DNA from 2 places in the Hypnocyclicus thermotrophus genome. Region 1 is predicted to be linked to the other one. Evidence: riboswitches for the same ligand, from Rfam matches in the RefSeq annotation. Region 1 holds a riboswitch; the other holds the start of a gene.
The links. Region 1 has a riboswitch for FMN ahead of EV215_RS07880 (DMT family transporter). Riboswitches for the same ligand answer to the same signal wherever they lie in the genome.
Positions count from the first base shown of each region.

Region 2: another riboswitch for FMN. It lies ahead of ribH (6,7-dimethyl-8-ribityllumazine synthase); the one in region 1 lies ahead of EV215_RS07880 (DMT family transporter).

Region 1 covers NZ_SOBG01000007.1:7,003-11,454, forward strand. Annotated here, with positions in the region: gene EV215_RS07875 (alpha/beta fold hydrolase) at 1-1,606, shown strand, start outside; FMN riboswitch at 1,675-1,813, shown strand; gene EV215_RS07880 (DMT family transporter) at 1,924-2,856, shown strand; gene EV215_RS10520 (GGDEF domain-containing protein) at 2,875-3,399, opposite strand; gene EV215_RS07890 (Rqc2 family fibronectin-binding protein) at 4,002-4,452, opposite strand, start outside.
Region 2 covers NZ_SOBG01000002.1:331,809-336,260, forward strand. Annotated here, with positions in the region: gene EV215_RS03560 (heavy metal translocating P-type ATPase) at 1-1,379, opposite strand, end outside; FMN riboswitch at 1,699-1,820, shown strand; gene ribH (6,7-dimethyl-8-ribityllumazine synthase) at 1,943-2,410, shown strand; gene ribD (bifunctional diaminohydroxyphosphoribosylaminopyrimidine deaminase/5-amino-6-(5-phosphoribosylamino)uracil reductase RibD) at 2,452-3,573, shown strand; gene EV215_RS03575 (riboflavin synthase) at 3,575-4,198, shown strand; gene ribB (3,4-dihydroxy-2-butanone-4-phosphate synthase) at 4,217-4,452, shown strand, end outside.

The sequences.
Region 1 (4,452 bases):
CTTAAAATTATTAATATTATTTTTATCATTATTTGAATTAAGCTTTGCAAGTAATATATCTATTTTAGAAAAAAATATAAATGAAAATGCAAAAAGTTTTATTGAAAAAACTGATTTAGCTATTTTTTATTATACTTTATCTAATGTATCAAATGAATTATCTAATGAAATAAATGCAAATGAAAAATTAAATAATATAATATCAAATAATTTGAAATCAGAAAAAATAAATAATATGGAGATGTTTAATAAAGATTTTTTTTATAGACAGTCTATATTAGATAATCTATATTTTGGAAAACGTATAGGGAAAAAAATTCCAGAAAAATTTAAAGATTTAAATTGGAATATAACAAATGTAGATGATGATAAAGGAAATATAATATTAAATTATATTTTTAAAAGAATTTTAAATGATTTAAAATATAGAAAAATAAATATAAAAAATATGGAAAAGAATATAGAAATAGAATTAAAAAACAAACCATTTTATTATGGATATTTTTTAACCCATATTATTTTATATGATTCAGAGTTTTTTTCTAAAAATATAAACATTTCTCCATATTATAAAATAATAAAAGAATTAGAAAATTTAGTAGATTATGTAATCAAAAATAAAGAGTATGATTTAGGTTATGAGTTGTATATGTGTCTTAGTTATTTTCAGTTATTTGAAAATAAAGAGTATAAAAAACTAGAAAAATTTTTATTCAAAAAAAATGTATTCAAAGATACTATATTAAAAGGTGATACACATTTAAAAGTAGTATATGGTATATCATATGCAATGAAATATGAGTATACTCCAAAAGAAAAAGGTTTTATTGAGTCAATTAATGGTAAAATTTACTATGAGGTATACGGAAGTAAAAGTAAAGAAGAACCGTTAATTCTTATATCAGGTGGTCCAGGTTGGTCACATGAAATATTATACCCATTATTAAATCTTTCTAGAAAAAGACAAGTAATATTGTATGATCAAATCGGAACAGGAAAATCAAATAAAGTTTTAACTATAGAAAATTTATCAATAAATGATTATATTATTGATTTAAGTAATATAATTCAAAATTTAGGGTTAGAAAAAGTAAGTATTTTAGGTCATTCATGGGGAACTATGGTAGCAATAGATTATACTTTAAAATATCCTAAAAAAGTATCAAAGTTAATTTTAGCTTCACCTGTTATAAGTGCAAGTGACTGGGCTAGAGATACAAAAATAAAATATAATACTCTCAAATCTAGTGATAAAGATGATGAATATACAGAAAAATACTTATTAAAAGATTTATATAAATATATGGATTATTTTATAGATTTTAATGAAAATATTTATTTAAAATTATGGGGTGAAAGCGAGTATAATATAAATGGATGGTCTAAAGTATATGAAAAAAAAGAAGAATTAAACAAAATAGATAAGAAAGTTCTTATAACAGCAGGAGAGTTTGATGAAATATATCCTGAAACTATAAAAGATTGGAATAATTATTTAGAAAATAGTAAATATATTATTTTTAAAAATACAAGGCATGTACATTATATAGAAGATAGAGTAAACTTTATAAATGAGGTAAATAACTTTTTAAAAGAAGAAAATTAAATAATATTAAAATATAAAATTCTTGACAAAAACATTAAATAGGAATATAATTATAAAAAATAAAATATAAAATCTTTAGGGGCAGGGTGAAATTCCCGACCGGCGGTAAAGTCCGCGAGTTAAATCATTTAATATTTGTCAAATGATTTAACATGAACTGGTGAAATTCCAGTACCGACAGTAAAGTCTGGAAAGGATAAAGATTAAATAAAAAATAAAATATAGATGAAGAATTTATATTTATTATTGATTTAAAATGCCCCGATTAAAATCGGGGTTTTTTATTTTAAGTTTGATGATCGAAAGGAGAAATAAGAATGGAAAAGAAAAAAATATGGTTAGGCTCAATATTTGTAATAATAGCAGCAGTTTTATGGGGGCTTGATGGAGTTGTTTTAACACCGAGACTTTATAATTTGCCAGTGCCATTTGTAGTATTTTTATTACATGCTATACCATTTGCACTAATGAATTTTATATTTTATAAAGAATATAAAAAATTAAAAGAATTTAAAATACATGATTTGATATTTATGGGGTTAATTGCTTTATTTGGAGGAGCAATAGGAACATTATCAATAGTGAAAGCACTATTTTTAGTTAATTTTCACCAATTATCTGTAGTTGTTCTTTTACAAAAATTACAACCAATATTTGCTATTATTTTAGCTAGATTAATATTAAAAGAAAAAACAGGTAAAGATTTTATAGTATGGGCTTCAATAGCAATAATAGCAGCATATTTTTTAACATTTGGATTAAATGCACCACATATAGATGCAGGAAATAAAAACACAATATTAGCGGCGATGTACTCTATAATAGCGGCATTTTCATTTGGTAGTGCAACGGTTTTTGGAAAGTTTATAGTTACTAATTTTGATTTTAAAACAGCAACATTTTTTAGATATGGATTTACTACTGTAATTATGGCAGGTATACTTTTATTTACAAAAGGATTTATTCCATTAGTAAATGTTACAAAAGCAAATTGGATAATATTATTAATAATTACATTTACAACAGGAGCAGGTGCAATAGCACTTTATTATTATGGTTTAAAATTCATAGATGCTCATATATCTACAATTTGTGAATTAGCATTTCCTCTTTCAGCAGCATTTTTTGATGTGATAATTAATAAAAGTATATTATCTCCTGTACAATGGATAGCGGCTTTTGTATTGATGATAACAATAGTTAAAATTAGTTTAAATCAAAATGAAATAATAGAATATAAAAAAGCATAAAAAATAACAGGAAGAAGCTTAATATTTCTTCCTGTTATTTCTTTTATCTTGATACATCAAATTATCACTTTCTTTTAATATTTCATTTAAATTTTTAATATGCTTTAATTGTTTTATTACACTTCCAATAGAAAAATGAATATTATTATCTTTACAAATATTTGAAATACGTTCAAGAATTAAATTATGAGTATTAATTGTACACTTAGTAATAATTAATACAAATTCATCTCCACCAATTCTAAAAATATAGTCACTATTTCTTATTTCACTTGATATTATTCGTACAAATTCTTTAATTAATTTATCTCCATTATTATGTCCTTTTAAATCATTTACTTTTTTTAGATTATCAATATCCAAAAAATTAAAAGAGATATAGTCATCTGAATCAAGTTCTAGCATTAATTTATCAAAAATTCTGAAAAGAGCTTTTCTATTATAAGCAGTTGTAAGTGAATCATAAAGAGTTTCTTTCTCTAAAATATTTTGTAGAATTACTTTTTTTTCTATTTCTTTTTCAAGTTCTTTAGTTTTATTCATTAAGGTTAATTTTGTAATAAAGAAAGTTTTATCTTGCTTTTTATAAAAAAAAGCAATTATTGAAAAAATAATAGAAAGTAATATTGGAAATATTAAAGTATAAAAATGGTTTGTATTAACTTTATTGTATAAAATTAGTAAAACTAAATTTATATAAAATGGTATTATAGTTATTAATAAAATCAAAAAATAATTTAAAGAAATACTAAAAACAAATTGAAAGAAAAAAATAAATATGATTGTATGAAATAAATTATAATTTGTTTTTAAATTGTTTTCAAAGTTAAAAAAAATTAAAAAATTAAAAAATATATTTGGTAAAAAAATTAGAATAATACCCAAGAAATATGTAATTTTTTTATTTTTTTTATGAGTATAATAAAAATAAATATATATAAAAGATGAAAAAATTAAAGTTATTAAAAAATATATGTTAAAATATTTTAATTTGGTATGAAACTGTAAAAAATATATAGGAACTATAAATAAATTTAATATAGATCCTACAATTAAATTTTTAATAAAGGTTTCAAAACAATATTCTTTATATTTAAGAATAAATTTATTATTTAACATAAAATCTCCTACTTTTTATTTTTAAATTAAATTTTTAAAAAAATACTCTTGAAATTAGAATAAGTAACAAATCCTGGTTTTGAATTAGGGATTTTTTTTACATATTTTTTTTGAGTATAATCAATGGTAATATTACCAGAATTTATTTTAGAATATTTTGCTGCAATTTTTGCAGCTTCTAAAATAATATTTTCCGAAGGATTTTCTCCTTTTATAATTACATGACTTCCTGGGATATCTTTTATATGAAGCCAAATATCATTTTTATCGGCTAATTTAAAAGTTATATATTCATTTTCTTTGTTATTTTTTCCAAAATAAATTTTAAAATTATCTACTATAATATATTCTATATTAATAGTATTTTTCCTTTTTTTTCTGTTATTCTTTTTTATTTTTCTTTTTAAAATATTTTGTTCAATTAATTCATCTTCTATAGAGATTAAAGTGTTTAGATTATCAGCTAAAACAATAAAA
Region 2 (4,452 bases), on a different contig from region 1:
ATTACAAGTACGGCTATAAATATAGTTAATGAAAATACTGGTGTTGCTCCACTAAAATACCATATTAATCCTGATACTATAGCTATAGTAATAACAATGGGTACAAAATATCCTGATATGATATCTGCCATTTTAGCTATTGGCGCCTTAGAACCTTGTGCATCTTCAACAAGTCTTATTATTTGTGATAATACAGTATCTTTTCCTACTTTTGTAGCTTTAAATTTAATAGTTCCATTTTTATTAAAAGAAGCTCCTACTACTTTATTACCTTTATTTTTTTCTACCGGTATGCTTTCTCCAGTTAACATAGATTCATCAACAGATGTATGTCCTTCTACCACTATACCATCTACAGGTATTTTTTCTCCTGGTTTTACTATTATTATATCTCCAACTTCTACTTCATCTATAGGTATTTCAATTTCTTCATTATCTTTTATTACAAGAGCAGTTTTAGGTTGTAATCCCATTAATTTCTTTATTGCATCAGATGTTTTTCCCTTTGTTACAGTTTCTAGATATTTTCCAAGAAGTATAAATGCAACAATTACTCCAGCACTTTCAAAATATAAATTATTTGTAAATTCTAATTTACCGTTCATTATTTCAAAAGTTCCATAAAAACCATAAAGTATCGCTGCTGATGTACCTAAAGCAACAAGTGTATCCATATTTGGTTCTCTTTTTATTAAATTTCTAAACCCGTTAATATAAAATTTATTACCAGCTATGACTATTGGTATTGTTAGTAGGATTTGTATAAATGCAAAATTTATAGGATTTATTTCTGGATTAATTATTTTTAGTAATGGAAGCCCTATCATATGTCCCATTGCTATATACAATAATGGAATTGCAAATACTGTAGCAGTTAAAAATTTATACCATAATATTTTTATTTCTTTTTCTTTTCTTAGTTTATCCGCATCTATTTCATCAGTTTTATCTATTTCAAGTGGTGTATAACCCGCTTTTTTTATTGCTGATTTTATATCAGATAATCTTGTCATATCACTATTATAATTAATTATAGCTTTTTCTGTAGCAAAATTTACAGTTACGTTATCTACTCCTCCTAATTTTCCTACTCTTTTCTCAATTGCATTAGCACATGCAGTACAAGTCATTCCTTCAATAGGAATTATTACATTTCTTGTTTTTTTCTCTTCTTCAAGATTATAACCACCCTTTTTTACAGCATTTATTATATCTTCTTGTTTTACTTTAGTTTCATCAAAAACTATATTTAATTTTTCTATAGCAAAATTTACATTAGCGCTCTCTATGCCTTCTATTTTTTTCAAGCGTTTTTCTATATTATTAGCACATGCAGTACAAGTCATTCCAATAACATTGTATTCTTTTTTTTCGCTCATTTTTTTACCTCCAAAGTTTTAATTATATCCAAATTATAAATTTTAGTTTACTTTTAAAAGTAAACTATTTTAATGTTTAGATTTATTATTTTTTTCATTATTTTCTGCCAATGTATTTATAAGTTTATTAAATGATTTCTTTATTTTTTTTAATATTTCCAACATTCTTATCACTCCTTTAAGTTTTTAATATACCCCCTATATGTATTATATGATATTTTAATTTTATAATCAAGTTTATTTTAAATATTTATTAAAAAAATTAAAATTTCTTGACAATACTATATAATATTTTATATACTTAAGTGTAAATTAAATAAAAAAACTTCGGGGCAGGGTGAAACTCCCGACCGGCGGTGATAGTCCGCGAGCTATATTTATATAGCAGGAACTGGTGAAATTCCAGTACCGACAGTAAAGTCTGGATGAGAGAAGTAAAGTATAGTTATAGTATTTAGTAATAAATATTATTTTTTAAGTAACTATATATTTTAATATATTTTGCCCTGATTTTAATCAGGGCTTTTTTATTTATTAAATGAAAAAATTAGGAGGAGAAAAATATGAGAATATTTGAAGGGGATTTTAACGGAGAAAATATCAAAATAGGAATTATTTGTGCGAGATTTAATGAGTTTATTACTTCAAAGTTATTAAATGGAGCAGAAGATGCTCTTTATAGACATGGAATAACTAAAGAAAATATTGATATAGCATGGGTACCAGGTGCTTTTGAAATACCATTAATTGCTAAAAAAATATCAAAAACAGGTAAATATGATGCAATTATTACACTTGGAGCTGTAATTAGAGGTGCAACTCCACATTTTGAATATGTATGTGCTGAAGTATCAAAAGGAGTAGCTCAAGTAGGATTAGAAAGTGAAATTCCTGTAATATTTGGTGTACTTACTACAAACACAATAGAAGAAGCAATAGAAAGAGCAGGAACGAAAGCAGGAAATAAAGGATTTGAAGCTGGAATGAGTGCAATAGAAATGGTGAATTTAATAAAAAATTTAAATTTTTAAGAAAAAACTCTATATTTTATTAATAAAAAGGAGTTGTGATTATGCAAGAAAATAAAATTCATGAAAAATATATGAAATTAGCTTTAGAACTTGCTAAAAAAGGAGAGGGAGCCGTTAATCCCAATCCTTTAGTAGGAGCCCTTGTTGTAAAAAATAACCAAATTATAGGGAAAGGTTATCATAAATATTTTGGTGGACCTCATGCTGAAGTATATGCATTAAATGAAGCTGGGGATAATGCGAAAGGAGCAGATATATATGTAACATTAGAGCCTTGTAGTCATTATGGAAAAACACCACCATGTGTAAAAAAAATAATAGAACATAATATTAAAAGATGTTTTATTGCAATAAAAGATCCCAATCCACTTGTGAGTGGAAGAGGAATAAAATTATTACAAAAAAGTGGAATAGAAGTAAAAATAGGGATATTAGAAAATGAGGGAAAAGAGATAAATAGAGTATTTTTTAAATATATTAAAGAAAAATTACCGTATATACACATAAAAATAGCTACTACATTAGATGGAAAAATTGCAACAAAAACGGGAGATTCAAAATGGATAACAAATGAAAAATCTAGAAAATATGTACATTATTTAAGAAATAAATATATGGGGATTTTAGTAGGGATAAATACTGTTAAAAAAGATAATCCAAATCTAAATGTAAGAAATGATAGTCTTAAAAATCATAGAGATCCTTTTAGAATTATTCTTGATCCAAGTTTAAAAATAGATAAAAAATTAAATATTATAAAAAATAATAATGATGAAAAAACAATTTTAATTACTCAAATTAAAAATAAAAAAGAAAAACAAGATTTTATAGAGGAATTATCAAATAAATATAAAATTAAATTTATATTTTTAAATGAAGAAAAATTTAAATTTAAAGATATTTTTAAAGAAATATATAATTTTGGAATAGATTCGATACTTGTAGAGGGCGGAGGGTTTGTTCTATCAAATTTATTTAAGGAAAAAGAATTAATAGATGAAGGGAGTATATTTATTGCACCTAAAATTTTAGGGGATAAAGATGCATTATCATTTATAACGGGATTTGAGATATCTAAAATAAAAAATTCTATTCAATTAGAAAATGTATCATTTAAAAATTTTGACAATGATATCTGTTTAGAATTTAAAAGAGGTGAGTAATATTTTTACGGGTCTTATAGAAGAAAAAGGAAAGGTAATTACTTTAACAAAATCAATTAATGGATACAAAATAAAAATTAGAGCAAAGAAAATAATGGAAAACATAAAAAAAGGAGATAGTATAGCGGTAAATGGAGTATGTTTAACAGTTAAAAAATTTTCATTAAATGAATTTGAAGCAGATGTGATGAATGAAACATTAAAAAGAAGTAATTTAAAAAGATTAAAGATAAATGATGAGATAAATTTAGAAAAATCTTTAACTCTTAATAGTTATTTAGGTGGTCATTTAGTAACTGGAGATGTTGATTGTGAAGGGAAAATCATAAAAATAATAAAAGATGGATTTGCAATAAAATATGAAATTGAATTAGAGAAAAGATACCTTAAATATATAGTAGAAAAAGGAAGAATAACAGTAGATGGAGCAAGTCTTACAGTAATTGATAATACAAATAGAAGTTTTACAGTATCAATAATTCCTCATACTCAAGATAATATTATTTTATCAAATAAAAAGATAGGAGACTATGTAAATATTGAAACAGATTTAATAGCTAAACATATAGAAAATTTAATTAAAAATGAAGAAAAAAGCATAGAAAAGTTATTAAAAAAATTTTAAGAATAAAAAGGAGGAATAATGAGTGAATATAAAAAAACTTTAATTAATAAAATAGAAACAGCATTGGAAGATTTAAGAAATGGTAAAATGATAATTGTATCAGATAATGAAGATAGAGAAAATGAAGGGGATATAGTATTAGCAGCAGAAAAAGTCACACATGAAAATATAAATTTTATTTTAAAAGAGGCTAGAGGCCTTATATGCGTGCCAATGACAGAAGAGAGAGCTTTAAAGTTAGGATTAGATATTAT